4 regions of the Ruegeria sp. N10 genome follow, and region 2 is predicted to be linked to each of the others. Evidence: riboswitches for the same ligand, from Rfam matches in the RefSeq annotation. Region 2 holds a riboswitch; each other region holds the start of a gene.
The links. A riboswitch is a leader RNA that binds a small molecule or an ion and turns the genes downstream of it on or off. The one in region 2 is predicted to bind cobalamin.
Positions count from the first base shown of each region.

Region 1 (5,205 bases), on a different contig from region 2:
AACACACGACCTGCGGATGCGCGCATGCCATCCGTTGGCATTGCTGTTTCTGAAAACAGGCAGATAAATGTCTTATACGCTTTCGGACCTGGGATGGTCCTCTTACTTTGCCGCGCAGCATGCGGTTTTTCCTTCTGACACGCCCTTTCGTATCGCATCGGTACATCGGGACCGTCTGATCGGGCTGAGCCCGGATGGTGATATCCCTTTGCTGACACCGGATAATCCGACCGGTTCATATGCCGTTGGGGATTGGGTCCTTGCCGACGCCGAAAACCGCGTGCGTCACATTCTGGACCGGCGCAGCCTGCTGCAACGCAGGGCTGCCGGTACAGGTGCCGCAACACAACTGATTGCAGCCAATGTCGATGTGTTGTTCATCGTCAGCTCGTGCAACGCCGATTTCAACCTGCCCCGGCTGGAACGTTATCTGGCGCTGGCACATCAGGCCGGATGTTATCCTGTCGTTGTCCTGACGAAAGCTGACCAGTCGGATGACCCCGGCAGTTTCTCGGGACAAGTGCAATCTCTGGACCCTTTTTTGTCGGTACTGGCGATCAATGCGCTGGACCCGGCAGATATCGAAAAGGTTCTGGCATGGTGCCCCAAAGGCCAGACCGGCGCGCTGGTCGGGTCGTCGGGCGTGGGTAAAACGACGCTCAGCAACGCCATGACGGATCAAAACCTCGCCACCTCTGGAATTCGCGAAGACGACGCACGGGGCAGGCACACGACAACGGTGCGCGCGTTGCACCGGATGGGTAACGGTGGCTGGCTGATCGACACGCCGGGAATGCGCGCATTGCGTTTGCTGGACGCTCAGAACGGAATCGACAACGTGTTCTCGGACATCACAGAGCTTGGCCAAAGCTGCCGCTTTTCGGATTGTCAGCACGAGACCGAGCCCGGCTGTGCCGTGCAGAACGCAATCGGCAAAGGCGTTCTTGATCCGGCGCGGCTGGACCGTTGGCGCAAGCTGCGGCGCGAAGATCAACGAAACTCGGAAACCGTTGCGCAATCGCGGGCGCGGGACAAGGCGTTCGGCAAGATGGTCCGCGGTGTCATGCAGGACAAGAAGCTTCGCAAACGGCCATAGCTGCAAGGTGTTATGGAAAACCTGCGTCGCGTCTGATCAGGCGATCAGGCGCGGCCAGACCGCTGCATTGCGCCGGGCAAATGCGCCTATGTGACCAATCTCCGGCAGCCCAAATTCGGCAGGCTTCAGAAGGTAGCGTCTGGCCCCGGGGCCATACAGATCGGCAAGGCGCCAAACCGCCTCGGGCGGAACCATCTGGTCGTCTTCGAACGTGAACAGATCCACAGGTGTTCCAGAACTGCCCCAATGCGCATCAGGCAAATTCTGCCCGATCTCGGGAACGTAGCTAAGAGGAGCTGTGCACCATTTGCGCCATTGCCAGTATACCGAGGCTGGCAGGTCCGAGCCAAACCCGATTGCTTTGCCAGGCAGATAGCCAAGCACCCGCACCATCAGCGGTGCATGGCCATACCAGAACAGCCCCGCCAACCCCCGATAGGGCCATGGGTGATCTTTCAAAGTCACCAGCCCCGAACACACACAGATCATACGGTCGATCTGATTGATATCCGGCTGCACCGGCCCCAGCATCGCACCGACCGAATGACCAATGGTCCAGTGCTGCGCCTTTGGAAACCGCCTGCGCATCTCGGCCCGTGCCGCAGGCATATCGATCAACGCCCAATCCGCCATTGTTGCACGCGCGTCTTTCAGGCGGCCGACCAACGAAAGCCCGTAGTCCCGATAGTCATAGGTCAGGCAAGCCATCCCCCGCTTGGTAGTCAGCCATCGCGCAAAATGGCGATAATAGTCACGCGGCACACCTGTAGCACTGTTCAGCACAACAACGGTTTCCGGCTCACCCACAGGCCGGTACAACCGCGCCGACAAGGTCACGGACCCTGACGGAAAGCTGAAATCTTCGATCAACACCGTCTGTTCCGTATCCAACATGATCCCCGGCTTTCACTGAAACAATCGGTTTGCCTGCCTTCAATGCCGACGACACTAGGCCGGAACATAATCCGCATCCAGCATGACCAAACGTCCGGCCTAAAGATCGGCTTGACTCGGAACGCGATCAGACGCTAGCGGTTGTGTGATGGTTTCCGGCCCCTACAAGAGGTCGGGATGAAAAGGGAACACGGTGCGGTTTGTCTGGTCACACAGACATCAACCAAGTCCGCGACTGCCCCCGCAACTGTAAGCGGTAAGCAATGCCGAAATACCACTGGCCTATGGGCTGGGAAGGTCGGCAGAGCAATGACCCGCAAGTCAGGAGACCTGCCATCGGAACTGAAACCGAAACTCGGGCGGGGTGTCCGGGCAGGTCCTGACGGCGAAATGCTGTCCCACCTGCCCCAATATTCCAGCCCACCACGCGCGGAGGGCGCAGGATGATCTGGAAGACAAAATCACACGAATACAGCGCAACGGTGTGCCAGCGGACAGGGAAAACCTGCCCGGCTTTGGCGCGACTGGCCCGCTCGATTTCGGAAGCCATGGCGCAGGCGGTTTCGGCCACCAGCGAGGATTTCGAATTTGAAGGCAGCAGCGCGCTGTCACATTGCGCAGAAGGGTGCATGGCAACGATCAGAGCGCGATCCGGCAGCGTTCGCATTTTCTGTGGAACACACCCTGACACGGCAACTCGGGATCTGGATGCCTATGCTGATTTGATCTTTGGACCTACATTCAGCACGCTGCCCTCGGGCACCATCGCGAACCTGCCTTGCGCCATGATCGAGGTTTCGACGATCCGCCCCCAAAAAACCGGCTACGCGCCACAGCAGCTTTCAGCTTGATCCCACTTCCACCTGTGCCGGGGTGATCCGGGACGCCCAGGCCAGCTGCGCATCGGTTTCGACAGCGCAGGGGCGCACGGCCCGCAAGCGGTCCAGTGCGTCGCTGGCGCGTTCACCGCATTCAACCATCAGTCGCAGAACAATCATCCCGGATCTGCCACACCCCCCACGGCAGTGTACAAGGACCCGGCCACCGCCCGACAGTGCGTGTCGGGCCGTGGCGCTGACCTCTGGCCAGGCCTTCCGAACCGCTTGCGTCGGTGCTCCAAAATCTTCGATCGGCAGGTGAACCCACCGGCTGGCCCGGCTTTGGATGTCACTGCCAAAGTGCTGCGCGCCATCCTGAAGCATTTCGACATCCGTCGTCATTGAAATCACAAGGCCTGGTTTCCACGCCGCAATCGTATCCAGATCGGTGGCGTAATCCCCGCCACGCCCTGGCATTGAAGTAAGGGCAAGCGTTCCGCCTCCGACCTGCAGAGCAAAAATGACCAGCTGCGACATGAAGTGCGTCCTCCCCCAAGGTACTCTTTACAAAATGAGTCATTAAATCCGCTGGTCCAGTTTAGTTGGAAACCAGTCCGTTTCTGAAACAAAAAATCATCTCGCCCCACAGTGGACGCGGACTGCCGCCGCCACTACGCTGTGCCGAAGCACCGAATCCGAGCGAGTAGACATGACAGACACGCCCAGCCCCGCCTATCAGGTTCTCGCCCGCAAATACCGCCCGGAAACCTTTGCCGACCTGGTGGGTCAAGATGCTATGGTGCGCACCCTAAAAAACGCTTTTGAGGCCGACCGGATTGCGCAGGCCTTTATCATGACCGGCATTCGCGGAACGGGAAAAACCACCACGGCGCGGATCATCGCCAAGGGCATGAACTGCATTGGACCGGATGGAACCGGAGGGCCGACAACAGAGCCTTGCGGTCAGTGCGAGCATTGCGTCGCAATCATGGAAGGTCGCCATGTCGATGTGATGGAAATGGATGCGGCCAGCCGTACCGGCGTCAACGATATCCGCGAGATCATCGACAGTGTCCGCTATCGCGCCGCCAGCGCGCGCTACAAGATCTACATCATCGACGAGGTTCACATGCTCTCGACCAGCGCATTCAACGCGCTGCTCAAGACGCTCGAGGAACCGCCCGCACATGTGAAATTCATCTTCGCGACCACCGAGATTCGCAAAGTGCCGGTCACGGTTCTGTCGCGGTGTCAGCGCTTTGACCTGCGCCGGATTGAGCCCGAAGACATGATCGGTCTGCTGCGCAAGATCGCCGGGGCCGAGGGCGCGCAGATTGCCGACGACGCACTGGCGCTGATCACCCGCGCTGCAGAAGGGTCGGCCCGCGACGCGACCTCATTGCTCGATCAGGCAATCTCGCACGGGGCCGGTGAGACGACGGCAGATCAGGTCCGTGCGATGCTGGGTCTGGCCGATCGTGGACGGGTTCTGGACCTGATGGACATGATCCTGCGCGGTGACGCGGCAGGGGCGCTCACTGAACTGAGCGGTCAATATGCGGAAGGCGCAGACCCTCTGGCCGTGCTGCGCGATCTGGCCGAAATCACGCATTGGGTGTCCGTCGTAAAGATCACACCTGACGCGGCCCAGGACCCGACGGTTTCCCCCGACGAACGCACACGGGGCCAGCACATGGCCGAGGCCTTGCCGATGCGGGTTCTGACCCGGATGTGGCAAATGCTGCTGAAGGCGCTGGAGGAAGTCTCTGCCGCGCCCAACGCGATGATGGCCGCCGAAATGGCTGTTATCCGGCTGACGCATGTCGCTGATTTGCCCAGCCCCGAAGAACTGATCAAACGGCTGCAAGACACCCCACCTCCGCCTCCCGGCGGGCCGGGCGGAGGCATGTCAATGTCGCGACAGGCCCCGGTGGCAACGCAATCCAACGCGACCCCGCCGCCTGCTTATACATCGCCCCCGCGCGGAGCGGGTGGCGCACCGGTTGCCGCACTGTCGCAGGATGCACAGACGGCCCTGGCCCGCTATCCAACCTTCGGGCATGTGGTGGAACTGATCCGCACAAACCGCGATGTGAAACTGCTTGTCGAGGTGGAAAGCGGCGTGCGCCTTGTGTCGTACCAGCCCGGCCGGATCGAATTCACCCCGACACCTCAGGCACCGTCGGATCTGGCGTCGCGATTGGGCTCTGCCCTGCAACGCTGGACCGGCAATCGATGGGCCGTCTCCATTGTCTCGGACGGGGATGCCGCGACCATCGCGGAAGTGCGGGACCGGGCCGAGCTGGCCCTGAAAGCCGAGGCCGAAGAACACCCGCTGGTTCAGGCCGTGCTGACGCAATTCCCCAAGGCAAAGATCATTAGGATCGAAACACCTGA
Region 1 is NZ_JBQFLY010000019.1:7,991-13,195, reverse strand. It holds gene rsgA (ribosome small subunit-dependent GTPase A) at 68-1,096, shown strand; gene ACR0JI_RS18790 (alpha/beta hydrolase family protein) at 1,133-1,990, opposite strand; cobalamin riboswitch at 2,124-2,342, shown strand; gene ACR0JI_RS18785 (hypothetical protein) at 2,434-2,841, shown strand; gene ACR0JI_RS18780 (protein-tyrosine phosphatase family protein) at 2,833-3,345, opposite strand; gene ACR0JI_RS18775 (DNA polymerase III subunit gamma/tau) at 3,518-5,205, shown strand, end outside.
Region 1: another riboswitch for cobalamin. It lies ahead of ACR0JI_RS18785 (hypothetical protein); the one in region 2 lies ahead of ACR0JI_RS00320 (DUF1636 family protein).

Region 2 (5,205 bases):
ACGGCCAGCGCGATGCCTTTGGCCTGTGCCAGTGCCAGAACCTGTTGCAACCCGTAAGACCAATAGGGCACGCCACCGATCAGACGGATCAGGATGCCCTTTGCGCCTTCAAGTGTCTGTTCAACATAGGTGTCGACGGACAGTGGGTGTTTCAATGCTGCAAGATTGGCCAGTCGCAAGGTTGGCATCCGCCCCTCAGGTCCGCCGCCGCGATGCCAGCCCGCCGCGAAAGCGCCCAGGTCACTGTCGGAAAAGGACAGTACAACCAGATCAGCCGGGCTTTGGCCCAGATCGGTTGGGGTCTCGGTTTCCTCGAGCCCGTGGCTTTCGCGAAAGACGACGTGCATGACTTACTCGGCAACCTCGGTCACACCCACTAGGATATCACGGATCTCAGCCTCTTTGATGTCGTCATGTTCGGCAATGACGACCAGGCGCGAGCGGCGCTCTTCACCGGGCTCCCACGGGCGGTCGTATTGGTGACGAACCCGTACGCCGACAGCCTGAACCAGCAGGCGCATCGGTTTGCCAGTGACGGCGGCATAGCCTTTGACGCGCAGGATATTCAGCTCAGTTGCCAGACGTTCAATCCTGGCAACCAGTTCCGCCGGGTCGGTCTGTTCCGGCAACTCGACGATGATGCTTTCGAAATCGTCATGCTCATGATCGTGATGGCCATCGTGATGTGACGGGCGCGCGTCCATGTCATCTTCGGCGGCAGCCTCAAGGCCAAGCACGACACGAACGTCGACGACACCCTCGGCAACCTCGACGACGGGAAGCGGGCGCGGCGCCTCAGCGGCGATGATCTGTTTAGCTTTCGCGACACCTTCGGGACCTGCCAGATCGGGCTTGGTCAGCAGGATGATATCCGCGCACGAGATCTGATCCTCGAACACCTCGGACAAGGGTGTTTCGTGGTTGATCGAGTCATCAGCCAGCCGTTGGGCATCCACCGCTTCAACGTTCGGAGCAAAGCGACCGGCGGCCACGGCCTCGGCATCGGCCAGCGCAATAACGCCATCAACGGTGATCTTCGAACGGATATCAGGCCAATCAAACGCTTTCAGCAGCGGTTTGGGCAGTGCAAGGCCGGATGTTTCGATCAAAATGTGATCCGGGCGCGGTTCCAGCGCCATCAGCGCCTCGATGGTCGGGATGAAATCATCGGCCACGGTGCAGCAGATGCAGCCGTTTGCCAGTTCCATGATGTTTTCCGCAGGGCATTCCGGAATCGCGCAGGACTTCAGGATGTCGCCATCAACACCCACATCGCCAAACTCGTTAACAACAATCGCAAGGCGCTTGCCCTGCGGGTTCTGCATCAGATGGCGCACCAGCGTGGTTTTGCCCGAGCCCAGAAAGCCGGTGATCACAGTGACGGGGAGTTTTTCAAGGTTCGACATGATCTCAGGCTCCAATCGGGGGAATGCGCGAGGCGCAATTTTTGCGGAAATGTTCAGGACGGTCGCGCCATTTCACCAGACCATCGCCTGTGGCCAGATACTTAGTCGCGCCATCGATGATGACATCGACGTGATCGATTTCGTTCAGATTCTCGTAAACAAAGGTCCAGCGATCCGGCCCGCCCCGAAGAACGATGGAACAGCCCTGATCGCAGTTCGAAAGGCATTCGACCGGTTTCAGAGTGATACCATCCGGCAGGACAGCCTGTTCCAGGGCCTTGTGCAACAATGTGCCGGGTCGCTCAGCGTCATCCTCGACGGGCAGACCCCGGCGGCAAGTCGTGCAGACCAGTAGCTCTACCGGTGCGTTCTCGGTCATGTCTCTCATCCCCCCAAATCCTCTTCGCGGGGGACGGGGTTTCATGCGGGCACCACGTCTGCACATGGACCCGACACCGGAACACCCCGCCCGGTTTCAACTTCGGGTGTTGGCAGGTCTCCCGGCTTGCGGATGCCAGAGCGGTCGCTCTGTCGGATGTCCCGCCTTCCCGGCACAGGCCAGTGGCATTGGGCATCCTCTCCGGTCACGGTCGCGGGGGCGGCTGCGCTTGGCGGATGAACCGTTGACGCATTCCCTTTTCATCGGCTGTCGCCGACACCAACGAAAGGGACATGCGGCACCGCTGACCCGCTTGTCAAGCGGTTCGCGCGCAACAAATAAGCCAAGGAGAAAAAAGCGACCTGTAGGCGTCGTTCGGCGGCATGAAGAATGTGTTCGGTATGTGGTCGCATGACGGGAAAACGACGAACTTGGAGATGCGTCATATGAAAGTGGGATTTATCGGTCTGGGTAACGTAGGCGGCAAGCTTTCGGGATCCCTTTTGCGCAACGGCATTGATCTGACTGTGCATGACCTGAACGCGGATCTGGTGGCCGAGTTTGTCGCCAAAGGTGCAAAGGCGGCTGAGGGGCCCGCCCAGTTGATGCGCGATTGCGATGCGGTGATCACCTGTCTGCCGTCTCCGGCAGCATCGGACGCAGTCATGCAGGAGATGTTGCCCGAAGTGGGCCCCGGCAAGATCTGGATGGAGATGTCGACCACGGACGAGGCCGAAGTCAAACGCCTAGGTGCCGAAGTCATATCGCGCGGCGGTGCGGCCGTCGATTGCCCGGTTTCTGGCGGGTGCCACCGTGCCGCGACGGGCAATATCTCGATCTTTGCGGGCTGTAACCGGGAAACGTTTGAACGAATTCTGCCGTTCCTGACGACAATGGGTCGTCGGGTTTTGCACACCGGCGAACTGGGCTCGGCCTCGGTGCTGAAAGTGATGACCAATTATCTTGCCACCGCCAACCTGATCACCTGCGCCGAAGCACTGGTTACGGCAAAGGCTGCGGGGATGGATCTGAACACGACCTATGAGGCGATCAAAATCTCGTCCGGCACGTCCTTCGTGCACGAAACCGAAAGTCAGGTCATCTTGAACGGGTCGCGCGATATTTCCTTCACCATGGATCTGGTGAAGAAGGATATCGGTCTGTTTCAGGAGGTCGCCGACCGCGCCGGGGTGCCGCTGGAAATAAACCCGGTGATGATCAATATCTTTAACGATGGTATCGCACGCTATGGCGAACGCGAGCTTTCACCAAATATTATCAAGCGGCTGGAAGAGGCAACTGGCCTGGATATCACCGCCCCGGGCTTCCCTGCCGAAATGACGGATGATGAGCCGGAGGAGCCGGGATACGAGGTTGTGCCACAAGGGCGCGCCTGAACGTAAAGCACATACCAGACAAAATCGGGCCCCTTGAACGAGCAGGGGTAGGCAGGAGTTCCGAAAAACACGCCATATCTGGCCCGCAATTCGACAGAATCGCGGGCCTTGAACGTCTTGAAATACCGAGCGTCGCACGCGTGTACTGCGGGGTTAAGTCAGCGATTTTGATGTGATTGGAGGCGAGTACCGGAATCGAACCGGTGTACACGGATTTGCAATCCGCTGCGTCACCACTCCGCCAACTCGCCTTTTCAAGTAAAATCAAATACTTGCCGTGGTGTGATTGGGTTTTTAACAGCTTTCCTCTGGGGCGTCCAGTGGATTGCGTGCGAATTTGCCGGCAAGACTGAAATTTGCCGAAGTCCATGCCCAAGAAGGTGATCACGATTCAGGTTGCGGCAACAGGGGCGTTGCTGGAAGGTTCAGGATATGGCACAAGCCCGACATCTTTGGGAATGAGACGAGATATCCAATGACTGACTTCGCAGCCCGGCGCCGCACAATGGTTGATACACAGATCCGCCCCTCTGACGTCACCAAGTTCCCGATCATTGAGGCTATGCTGAGTGTTCCGCGGGAAAGCTTCGTACCCGATTCTCAACGCGAGGCGGCCTATGTGGACGGCCTGATTGATCTGGGTGGAGGGCGCAGCATGCTGGAGCCGCGGACCCTGGCTAAAATGCTGGACGTGCTGAACATATCCAAGGATGAGATGGTCCTCGATATCGCTCCGGCAATGGGATATTCCACGGCTGTCACCGCACGGATGGCTGAGTTGGTTGTGGGTGTTGAATGCGACGAAACCCTTGCAGCCGAGGCGCAAAACCTCTTGGCCGAGGCTGACGTGCACAACGCCATCATCCACGTCGGCGCGTTGGAACAGGGTGTGGCGGAACACGGCCCCTATGATGCGATCATGGTGCAGGGCGGTGTCGAGCAGGTGCCCGATGCCCTGTTGGATCAGCTCAAGGACCACGGTCGGATTGTGTGTCTGTTTGTCAACAGCAACCTGGGTACCGTGCGGATCGGTCGAAAAACCGGTGGTCGCGTCAGTTGGCGTGATGTGTTCAATGCCCATGCGCCGGTTCTGGAAGGTTTTTCGGCAGAGTGTGCATTTTCGCTATAGTCCGCCGATAGATTTTTCTATCGCCTTGATTAGTTGAAAAGAAGGCCGCAAACTGCCTGTAGGGCAGTGTAATTTCGTTTGAGAGGATTTTGGTATGCGTGGTTCGGCGACAGGTAAGCTGGTCAGGGCGTTTGCTGTGACCGCAGGACTTGCCATGAGCGTGATGCCAGGGCGTGCAGCGTGGGCAGACAACATAACGGATGCGTTCATCGGCGCGTATAACACCAGTGGTTTGCTTGAGCAGAACCGGGCGTTGCTGCGCGCGGCGGATGAAGATGTGGCCATTGCGCTTTCTGCGTTGCGGCCAATCATCAACTGGACCGTGCAGGTCAGCCAGGATTACACCCGTTCGCGGGTCAATAACGTCGTGACGACAAACGAGCCGTCGCGGTTCTTTTCGGGCCTGACGCTGAGCCAGCTTTTGTATGATGGCGGCGCGTCGGTGCTGGGCAAGCAGTCGGCGCAGGAAACGGTGCTATCGACCCGGCAAACCCTGATCGATATCGAACAACAGGTTCTTATCCGCGCAGCAAATGCCTATCTGGGCGTCCTGTTGCAGGAAGAGACCGTGGCGATCCGCCAGAACAACGTGGATGTGTCGGCAGAGGAACTTAGGGCGTCGAATGACCGCTTCGAAGTGGGCGAAGTAACCCGGACGGACGTCGCATTGTCCGAAGCGCAGCTGGCAAGCTCTCAGGCGGATCTGGCTGTGGCACGCGGTGAATTGAGCATTGCCCAGGCCGAATACGTGAACGCGGTCGGAAAGGCACCGGGGCGAACGGCTGGCCAGCCGAGCCTGCCCAATCTGCCGCGTTCCGAAGCTGAAGCTGTGAACCTGGCGCAACGCAACCACCCGGCCATTCTGTCGGCACAGCATCAGGTCAGGGCGTTCGA
Region 2 is NZ_JBQFLY010000001.1:65,887-71,091, forward strand. It holds gene cobN (cobaltochelatase subunit CobN) at 1-347, opposite strand, end outside; gene cobW (cobalamin biosynthesis protein CobW) at 351-1,406, opposite strand; gene ACR0JI_RS00320 (DUF1636 family protein) at 1,411-1,785, opposite strand; cobalamin riboswitch at 1,880-2,084, opposite strand; gene ACR0JI_RS00325 (NAD(P)-dependent oxidoreductase) at 2,187-3,182, shown strand; tRNA gene ACR0JI_RS00330 (tRNA-Cys) at 3,360-3,433, opposite strand; gene ACR0JI_RS00335 (protein-L-isoaspartate O-methyltransferase family protein) at 3,658-4,311, shown strand; gene ACR0JI_RS00340 (TolC family outer membrane protein) at 4,406-5,205, shown strand, end outside.

Region 3 (5,205 bases), on a different contig from region 2:
CACCAGCATGAAAAGGATGAACCCATCCATCATGGCCATGCGTTTCAACGTTTTCCGCCAGGGCAGACGCGACGCGGCAAGAAGCGAAAGGGACACCGCCAGAGCCGCGCACAGCGCTGTCAGCGAGGACACCGCCACTGTCACCACCGCGAAGACAACCGCCATAACGATCCGCATCCTAGGATCAAGCGGGTTGATCGCGCCGCGCCGCTGCGCGCCCGCTTTGACCAGCGTGCTTTCCTGTTGTCCCAGAACATGCGCCATCAGGCCGCCAGCTTGCGGCGTGCCGCAAAGTAGAAGCCCAGACCAAACAGACCGACAATATATCCGATCCCACCCAGAACAGTTTGCAGATCATTTTGTTCGCGGTAAGCCGCGATTTCCCGACGCAGCGGGCGCAGCTCATCCCGCACGGCCCTGGCAATGACCTGTTGTTGTTCAGTGCTGAGCACCGCCGCTGTCTGGGCAGGTGCGTTTGTTGGCGGGGTATCAGGTTCCGCTTCAACGCCCATGATCCGGGCGACATCCGCAGCGGGCATGGTGACCTCGGCCACATGTCCGGCACCAAGGTTTGCAAAGAATGTATGGGCCACCGGCGCGTTTGGCGTGTAGATAAAAAACCCGTCTGCATCTGTTACGATACGGCCCAGCTCGGCTCCGTCCGGGCCGTTGACGATGACCTCGGTATCGCTTGCCATGTCGCCGTTGGAAAAGCCGATTTCGCCTTCGATGGCGTCACCGGATTTAAACACTCCGGCTATGACCTTATGCGCCAAGGCAGGTAGGGGTGCACAGCACAGCGCCAGAATGATTGCCAGATACCTCATGCGACCGCTCGTTTGACAAACAGCTCGGGCTTGACCTTGCGCGCCAGCAAAACCGCGAACCCGGTCAGGATCGCCTCAATCGCCATGACAGGAATATGTGCAAAGAAAACAAGCTTGGCCGCAGGCAGGAAGGCATCCCCGGACAAGGCCAGTGAAAACGCAACCATGCCGGTTGTGGCGGCAATGGCAAAGGCACCGCCGACCCCGCCCCATATCGCACCTTGCAGAGGTGAGCCGTGGGCGATCAGGCGGCTAAAGATCAGTCCGGCCAGAACCGCGGGCAACGCGATGTTCAGGGTGTTGATCCCCAATACCGTCAACCCGCCAAAGCCAAAGAAGACGGCTTGCAGCAAAAGCCCGACGAACAGGGCCGGGAATGCGGCCCACCCCAGCAAAAGCCCGGCCATACCGTTGAGGATCAGGTGCACCGACGACGGACCAATAGGAACATGGATCAGCGATGCCACGAAAAAGCTGGCTGACAGCACCCCCGCAGTGGGGATGCGATCAAGATCCAGCGACCTGAGGCCCATGGCAATTCCACCCGCCGCAGCGACGGCGCCGCCGATCACAACCGGGTTGGACAAGGCTCCGTCAACGATATGCATCTACGGTTACTCCAAATCCCAGGCGCGGATCCAGATGACCGCGTCCTGGCTGAGTTCTTTGCCATTGTGTTCGGTCACGGGACCGGCGCCGAGCGCTGCAAAACCCCAATATCCGGCTTTTGGAACGCCGAATGTGAAATACCCGTTATCATCCGAAGTTGCGACCAATGCACCACCCGGCAACGGCGAGACGGTCGGGGCCGAAGCAGCCGTGCTTTCCATGTCCGGTTCTGCGGCCATGTACTCGATCTCGATCTCGGCACCCGCAACCGGTTGGCCTTCTGCCATAACTCGACCCGTAAAGGTCGAACCCGCGATGATGTTGGTCGGTTTGTTGAGCGGGATGATCTCAACCGGCAAGCCCACCGGGTTCATCCAGTCGGTCGGCAATTCGTTGCGGTTCAGGAATGCCTTGGCGATCTGCTGGATATAGATATCCTCAGACCCCTCGTAATAGGGCTGGGGAACTGTCACCAGCACATAGTCGCCCGACCGTTTGACCGGAACATAACCCGTGAATGCCGCGCCTTCGTTTTCCCCACCGGTGAAACGCACGGGTTCCAGAGTGTCCAGCAGGTCGGTTTTCTGACCGTTGTGGATCACGTAGAATTCCTGCGGCTTGTCCAGATCCATGACATGCCCGTTCGAGAACGGATGCCAGAAGATCAGCTTGACCGGAACATTCCCCGGTGCGTCGATCATGGTGTCAGAGGTGTATTCCAGCAGGAAATGCGCATTTGCCATCGCTGGAAGCGCCATCGCCACAGCGGCTGCAGAAAGCAGCTTGGTCATCAATAGTCGTCCTTGTCCCATCGTACCAACCCCGGTACGAGATGCGTTTTGACTGCGGGGACGTCCAAGCCGAGCTGCTTTTTCAAGCATCCTGCTCCGACGCACATCCCGTCGCCGATTAGGAGTGCCCTTGTCAAAGGCACATGTCCGGCAGGTATCCTGACTTGCGGGTCAAAGCGTTGGGCTGGCCTTCCCGGATTAACTCCAGTGGCACTTCAGCCCTGCTCGCCGCTTACAGTTGCGGGTGCAGTTGCGGAATTGGGCCAAAGCCCGCACCGCATTCCCTATTGATTCCAGAGCACGCCCCGGAACCGGACATGCCGAGCGGCTTGCCAGACTTCTTCGGCATCCGTCAACGATCAATTGCGCTGGCTGTCAAAAAGTTCAGCGGGCAATGCCCTTTTTCCGGTTGATCCGCTTTGGATACAGGTCGGGGTTTTTCGGGGATGAACCTACCCCTCGAGCAGGTATCTTTCCGACAATGGCAAACTGGCCGCCCCCAATGACCGGGCATCCGGGCCCGCCGCCCCTGCCAGCACCAAGGGCCGTTCAAGCCCGGTCAGGTTCATATGGGATAGTTTGAGCTCAACCCTTTCCACCAGCCGCGCCTTGATATCAGCAGGCATCCAGCCATCAATCTTGACACATTCGAAATCGATCAGGCTGCAAGAAGAGACGATGGCATGGGCGATTCCGTGCGCCGCCTGGTTCAGCCAATTCTCAAGGTGGGTTTCCGGTACGTCCCAATGCAGTGTCGTTTCCCAGATTGAACCGGCTGTTGCGGCATTTCCACCAACCGCACGCTCCAGCACATAAAGACTGGCGACATCTATCAACGGTTTCACTCCGCCCACTTCGTCCGGCACAGGCAATGGGCCAAGCGCACCGGCATTTCCCCGCCCTGAAAAGATGGAGCCGTTCAGAACCACCCCGCCCCCGATGAAGAAGCCGACATAGAAATACAGGAAATCTCGCGGGCCTTCTGCAGGGCCAAACACCAGCTCGGCACCGCAGGCGGCCGTTGCGTCGTTTTGCAGGAAAACCGGCACGTCATAGCTAGCGGCCAACGCGCCTTTCAGGTCCGCGTCACGCCACGGATCCATTTTCTCCTGCGGAACCTGCAATGTCTGTGCCCAGTCCCAAAGGTAGAATGGCATCGCAATCCCAAGACCCGCGATCCTGCCGCGCGCTTCGGGCGACAGCGACGTCATCACTTTGTCGAGGCTTTCCTTGGAAAAGCTCAGTGTCGCCTCGGGCGTCGGAAAATCATAAGTCCGCCGCTCACGGTGCCTGACATTGCCAAGGAAATCCGTCAGCACCAGCTCGGTACTGCGCCGCCCGACTTTGAGCCCAAAGAAATACGCGCCATCCGGATTCAGGCGCATGGGAACCGAGGGCTGCCCGACTTTTCCCCGGATCGGTTCGCCCCGCAGAAGCAGCCCATCGGTTTCCAACTGGCGCATGATGACCGAAACCGTCTGTGCCGACAGCCCGGTCATCCGCGCGATCTCAGATTTTGCAAGGGCCTGATGGCGCCGGACCAGTGACAGGACAAGCCGTTCATTTCGGGCCCGCATTCCGCTTTGATTGGTGCCGCGCATGTCTGGCTCGCGTACGCCAGCGGTATTGTCCAAAGAGTTGTTTGCAGACACGGCCATCCCCTTCGTGACGACAATGTTGAAACCCTTCCTTTCTGTCAATAATAAATAAGAGTGATTTATTTATTGACTCAAAATTCGAATCTTGTGATGGTTTTCACGTTCGATCGGGCCGGATTTCGCCCGATCAGACGTATGCCCTGACGGGCATTGGGAAAACTGGGAGGACTACCGATGAAACTTGCGAAACTTGCAGGCGCTACGGCGCTGGCGGTTACGGCCATGGCAAGCAGTGCAATGGCCGAAGGTGAAACCGTTTGCCTGATCACCAAGACGGATACCAACCCTTTCTTTGTCAAAATGAGAGAGGGCGCGACAGCCAAAGCCGAAGAGCTTGGCATGACGCTGAAGGCCTTTGCCGGCAAAGTCGACGGCGACCACGAAACTCAGGTTCAGGCCATCGAAACCTGCATACTGGATGGCGCAAAGGGTATCCTGCTGACCGCGTCAGATACGTCGTCTATCGTTCCGGCGGTGCAGCAGGCCCGCGATGCCGGGCTGCTGGTGATTGCGCTGGACACCCCGCTTGAGCCTATCGACTCGGCCGACGCGACCTTTGCCACCGACAATTTCCTTGCGGGGCTTCTGATCGGACAATGGGCAAAAGCCACTCTGGGAGATGCGGCAAACGACGCCAAAATCGCCACGTTGGACCTTGCGGTCAGCCAGCCCACTGTGGATGTGCTTCGCAATCAGGGGTTCCTGCAGGGGTTCGGTGTTGATCTGGCCGATCCGAACGTGATTGGCGATGAAGACGACCCGCGTCTTGTTGGCAGCGATGTCACCGCTGGCAACGAAGAAGGCGGCCGCCGCGCGATGGAGAACCTGCTGGCCAAAGACCCGATGATCAACGTGGTGCATACCATCAACGAACCGGCGGCAGCGGGTGCTTACGAGGCGCTCAAGGCTATCGGGCGCGAAAATGACGTGCTGATCGTTTCCGTCGATGGCGGCTGCCCCGGCGTGCAGAACGTGGCGGACGGGGTCATCGGCGCAACATCCCAGCAATACCCGCTGCTGATGGCATCGCTGGGCGTTGAGGCTGTCAAGAAATGGGCGGACGAAGGGACGAAACCCGAGAACACACCCGGTAAGGACTTTTTTGACACTGGCGTGGCGCTTGTGACGGATAAGGCCGCCGACGGCGTCGAGTCCATCTCGGTTCAGGAAGGCATGGACCTCTGCTGGGGTTAAGCTGAACGTGTGGAAGGCCGCTGCGCGGCCTTCCACTTATCAAAACCACCCACACGCCCGAAACCTTGCTAAAGTCGTCATAAACCTGACGCTTTGGGGGAAGTTCCATGTCCGATTCTTCACGAC
Region 3 is NZ_JBQFLY010000023.1:13,536-18,740, reverse strand. It holds gene cbiQ (cobalt ECF transporter T component CbiQ) at 1-264, opposite strand, end outside; gene ACR0JI_RS19835 (cobalt ABC transporter permease) at 264-827, opposite strand; gene cbiM (cobalt transporter CbiM) at 824-1,435, opposite strand; gene ACR0JI_RS19825 (DUF4198 domain-containing protein) at 1,442-2,227, opposite strand; cobalamin riboswitch at 2,360-2,558, opposite strand; gene ACR0JI_RS19820 (ROK family transcriptional regulator) at 2,680-3,885, opposite strand; gene ACR0JI_RS19815 (substrate-binding domain-containing protein) at 4,060-5,079, shown strand; gene ACR0JI_RS19810 (ABC transporter permease) at 5,187-5,205, shown strand, end outside.
Region 3: another riboswitch for cobalamin. It lies ahead of ACR0JI_RS19825 (DUF4198 domain-containing protein); the one in region 2 lies ahead of ACR0JI_RS00320 (DUF1636 family protein).

Region 4 (5,205 bases), on a different contig from region 2:
TTGAGGTTTGGTCGACCCACGCTCGGACAACGCGCCTGCTGATCATCTTTGAAGGCAAAAATACGAACGAATCCAATCCAGGTCAGAATCAAGACAGCATTCGACGGGCAACTTGACGGGTTGTGAGGAAACCCAAGTCAAGATTGCGCGCCGTTGGAATATGGCTTTGAGGCCGTAGATTGTACGTATCTGACATGCTGCGCTGACGACACTGATATCCTGTACGACCAGAAGCGATCGGAATCCGTCAGTCCAGATGATAGGACAGAAATCGTTCTGTCCCGCCGGCACTATACCCCCACTGTGCTTTGACACCGAAAACTTCTGAAACGGTTTCCAAAGACAGGGCATGTTCGGGCGGGCCAAGAGAGACCAGCCGCCCTTTTGACAAAACAGCCACCCGGTCACAGGCCATCGCCTGATTCAGATCGTGCAGCGCCATCACTGTCGTCACTTTTAGAATTCGAACACAGTTCAGGATCGACAGTTGGTGATGAATGTCCAGATGGTTGGTCGGTTCGTCCAAAAGCAAGAGTCCCGGTTGCTGAGCCAAAGCGCGTGCGATGTGCAGTCGCTGGCGCTCTCCTCCCGACAATGTCGCCCATTCTCTGTGTGCCATATCGGCCATTTCCACGGTTTGCAGGGCTTTGTCGACTTGCCAGGTGTCCTCGGCGCGCCACGGCCGTAAGGCCGACAGCCAGGGCGTGCGGCCCAGCTCGACCACGGACCGTGCAGTTACGCGTTCGGCTGTATCAGCCTGTTGTTCAACAATGGCAATCCGTTGGGCAATCTGTCTGCGCGACAAATGCGAAACGGGATGGCCCGCTATGACGACTTTTCCCGAAACCGGACGTGCCAAACCCGCCAACAGGCGCATCAGAGTTGATTTGCCCGAACCGTTGGGTCCGACCAAAGCCAGTGTTTCGCCGGGCTCCACGACAAACGATACGTCTGACAGCAAAGTCTTGCCGCGAACCGAAAATGTCAGGTTTTGCGCCTCGATCTTCATTGGGCGTTCCTCTGGCCGCGCACCAGAATTACGGCAAAGGCAGGCGCACCGATCAGGGCGGTAACCACCCCAATCGGCAGAACCTGACCCGGGATGATGATGCGCGACACGATATCGGCGCCGATCAGGAAGACCGCTCCGATCAAGGCGGCCGTTGGGATAAGCCTGCGATGCCCCGGTCCTACAAGGAACCGTGCGGCATGAGGGATGACCAGCCCGACAAAGCCGATGGACCCGACGATCGAAACCATGACCGCTGTTGTCAGCGCGGTGGCGAAGATCAGGGTTGCCTGCACCCGCCGCACCGGTATGCCCAGCGAGGCCGCTGAATCAGTGCCGAAAATAAATGCGTCCAAAGCTCTGGCGTGAAAGCGGCAAATAAGCCAGCCGGCAAAGGCCACCGGAATGGCCAGATATACATCCGGCCAGCGCACGCCGCTGAGGTTTCCCATCAGCCAGAACATGATCCCGCGCGCCTGATCGGCATTGGCGGATTTGGCGATGATAAAGGCCGTTAGCGCATTGAACAACTGAGACCCGGCAATTCCCGCCAAAACGATTTGCGCCGTCGCAGCCCGCCCGCCGCCTGCGCCGGAGGCTCGGGCCAGCAATGCGACAAAACCAAAAGCCAAAAGCGCGCCATTGAACGCGCCAAAAGACAGCGACAAAGCTCCCCCGCCTAAACCAGCGATGGTTACAGCCACGGCACCTGTCGAGGCCCCGGCAGAAATGCCCAAAATATAAGGGTCAGCCAACGGGTTTCGCAGCAATGCCTGCAACACGACCCCTGCGACAGCCAGACCGGCACCGCAGGACGCAGCGACCAGAGCGCGAGGAATCCGGTAGCTCCAGATAATACCCTGATCAATTGGGTCGACGGGCAGGTCCGCTCCGGCCAGCTTGTTGACCAGAACGGAGAGAACCAAATCGGGCGACAACGAGGTTTCCCCGATCATCGCGCCCGCAAGGACCGCCGCAATCAACAATGGCACAGTTAGGCACGCGGCCTTGAAACCCTGCCGAAAGATTGCGGCGACCTCGTTCACAGGTTGTTTCCGATGGTATCCAGCTTCTCGGCCAGATCCTCCAGCGCCGGGATCGCGCGGATGGTGGCGTCCATGGCCTGCGCATCCATAACGACAATCCTGTCATTCTTGACCGCATCCATCTGGCTGGTCACCGGATCAGCGCGCAGGAACTCCAGCTTTTTCAGGTAGTCGTCCGCAGCAAAGCGACGGCGGTCCATCTTGGCAATCACGATCACTGTCGGGTTGGCCTTGGCAATGGTCTCCCAGCCAACTGTTGGCCATTCTTCATCCGTCTCGATGACGTTGCGGATGCCCAATGTGCTCATCATGTATCCCGGTGCGCCCTTCTGCCCGGCCACAAACGGATCGCTTTCCATTTCAGGAGATGAAAACCAGAATACGGCTGACACGTCGTCCAGTTTCACGGCTTGCGCCTTGGCGACGGCTGCGGCTTCGCGGGCCTTGTACTTGGCAACCAGGTCCGTGCCGCGTTCGGACACATCAAAGGCTGCCGCCAGTTCTTCGATACCCTGATACAGCGTATCGGTCGAGAACGCTTGCAGGCGGGTGCCATCGCCGCCGACCGTATTGTCTTTGCCGACGCAATCCGCAGGCATTACGTAAGTTGTAATACCCAGTTCGTGAAATTGCTCACGCGTGGCGACGATGCCCTCGGGTCCGACATGCCATTCATATTGCGCTGCGACCAGTCCCGGCCGCTTGGCAACAACGCTTTCAAAGCTGGGATCATTGTCTGCCAGACGCTCTACCTTGGCATTCACCTCGGCATATTCAGGCAGCACCTCGTTGAACCATACCGAGGTTCCAAGAACCTGCTCGCCCAGACCCAGCGCATAAAGCACCTCGGTCGCGGCTTGGCCGACCGTGACTGACGACGTCACTGGCGCGTCAAACGTGACCGAGTGACCGCAGTTTTCGATGGTTAAGGGAAAGTTTCCTTCGGCGGCAGCGCTGGTAGCCAGCAAGGAAAGGCCAATCAGGCCAGTGCGTAGAAACATGACAATCGATCTCCATGTGTCAATGACCAGAGAACGGGTGAATGGGCATTTACCGAAGCAACAGACGCTTTTCTGCCTGCTGTGAGCGCAGAGTGGTACATAGCCCGCCCGGCGCGTTTCTTCGGCAACCTCCCCGGACAACCCCGCCCGGTGTGTTTCGGTTTCATACCGGCAGGTCTCCTGACTGACGGGTCTTTGTCTGTCCTGTCTTCCCAGACCGAAATGGCCCAGTGACGGAATGGACAGCGCTCGCCGCCTACAGTTGCGGGGGCAGTTCCGGTTGGCACCAAAAGGCACCTCGGATTCCCTCTTAGCCACATCGGGACCGGTAAAACGCGGGTACCTTAACACTTACTCTGCGGCAAGAAAAAACTCGGGGGTCTTTCCCATTTTCTCCCAAGGGCATGAACCTGCGCGTCTCAACATGGTGCTGACGTCAGACAAGCCGCTGAGAAGGCGCTACAATCCGCCCCGAGGACGTCGGTGTGTGATATATAGGAAAATCATGGCTGGGGTGGTAGGATTCGAACCTACGATACACGGTACCAAAAACCGCTGCCTTACCACTTGGCTACACCCCAACGGTGAGCGGCTATCTACGATTGTTGATGGCAGGGTTCAAGAGCGTTTTGCAAAAAAAGCGAGCGCCGTAAATTTTTTTTGAAGGCCCCTCATTTGGTATCGATCAACACCGCTCCGGTACGGTTGCCTTCTTGTACCAGCGCATGGGCCGCAGCGCATTCTTCCAACGTAAAGACCTTGTGAACGGGGCAGATCAGTGCGCCATCAGTCAGTGCCTTGTGTAATGTCTTTATTGCGGTGGCGCGCAAGTCCGCGGGCAGCAGGTAGATCAGAACCGCTTCGAGCGTCACGGCCTTGAACATCATGGGTCCAAAGGGAAAGACAGGTGTCATATTCCGGGCAGATCCATATGCGTTGATACGGCCGTTTTCGGCGATGACGGCAACGTTGGTGGCAAGGTTCTGTCCAAATTCGACATCGACGATTCGACCGATTGCATGCCCATCATTTGCATCGAGGATCTTATCCGAAAGGTGTTCACCGGTGTAGTCGAGCACGACATCCGCACCAGCTGCCTTGACCCGGTCAAAGTTGCGGGCGCTGGCCGTTGCGATCACTTTGGCTCCGGCCCATTTGGCAAGCTGCACAGCCAGATACCCGACGGTGCCCGCCCCGCCATGGATCAATATGGTTTGCCCGCCCGGTGCGCCGCCCGAGAACACCGCATGGCTTGCGGTTAGGCCCGGAATTCCAAGAATTGCCCCGGTTTCAAGTGACACTGTCTCGGGCAGTTCGACAGCCTGAGATTCGGGCAGGGTGATGTGGCTGGCAGCTGTACCAAATGCGCGCTGCCATTGCCCGTTCCAAATCCACACGCGCCGGCCAATCCGCGCCGCGGGTACTCCATCGCCAACCGCTGTGATGACTCCAGCCCCGTCGCTGTGCGGAACGATCAGCGGAAACGGGGGTTCCGTGACACCCGGCCGGGTTCCCGCACGGGCCTTGATATCCGAGGGGTTTACGCCGGAATAGGACAACTCGACCGTGACTTCACCTGGTTCAGGCTGGATCAGGGGAATATCCTGTATACGCAAGACATCGACAGCGTCTCCGAAGGCTGAATAAGTGACTGCGCGCATAGCGTCCTCCATTTAGGTCGAGTTAAGCGGCGATTGGGCCGGTAACTCAAACACCTTGTCGCGCTTTTTCAGGGCGATGCGCAACCGCGGATACCGGAATTCGTCTTTCGCCTATTCCCGAATTTCGGAAGGATCGACGCCCCAAAGGTTCGATTTCAATGTCCAGCCACGGTATCCGCCAGCGGTGATCCGGCACCAGTCCTGCGAACAGGTTCCAAGGCGCGCCACTACTCCGGTCTCGAAATGAGCGTTCACGGGCGAGGCTGGATCGGGGCGGGCATAAACAGGCAGCATCTCGGATTCGATCAGCACCGTTCGGACGCCAGACAACAAGGCATAGTGAACCCAGCCACCCGCGCCGTCGCGGTCCTGGACCTTGCGCCAGTTGCCATATTCGGCAGTGACCTGCAGCGGCATGCCGCGCCGTTTGAACACCCAGTCGATTCGATGGGTCAGGGACGGTCCGCGTCGCACGTTGCCTTCGGCTG
Region 4 is NZ_JBQFLY010000002.1:280,498-285,702, reverse strand. It holds partial or broken gene ACR0JI_RS04725 (ABC transporter ATP-binding protein) at 500-1,009, opposite strand; gene ACR0JI_RS04720 (FecCD family ABC transporter permease) at 1,006-2,055, opposite strand; gene ACR0JI_RS04715 (ABC transporter substrate-binding protein) at 2,052-3,056, opposite strand; cobalamin riboswitch at 3,210-3,401, opposite strand; tRNA gene ACR0JI_RS04710 (tRNA-Gln) at 3,563-3,637, opposite strand; gene ACR0JI_RS04705 (NADPH:quinone reductase) at 3,728-4,717, opposite strand; gene ACR0JI_RS04700 (SH3 domain-containing protein) at 4,829-5,205, opposite strand, start outside.
Region 4: another riboswitch for cobalamin. It lies ahead of ACR0JI_RS04715 (ABC transporter substrate-binding protein); the one in region 2 lies ahead of ACR0JI_RS00320 (DUF1636 family protein).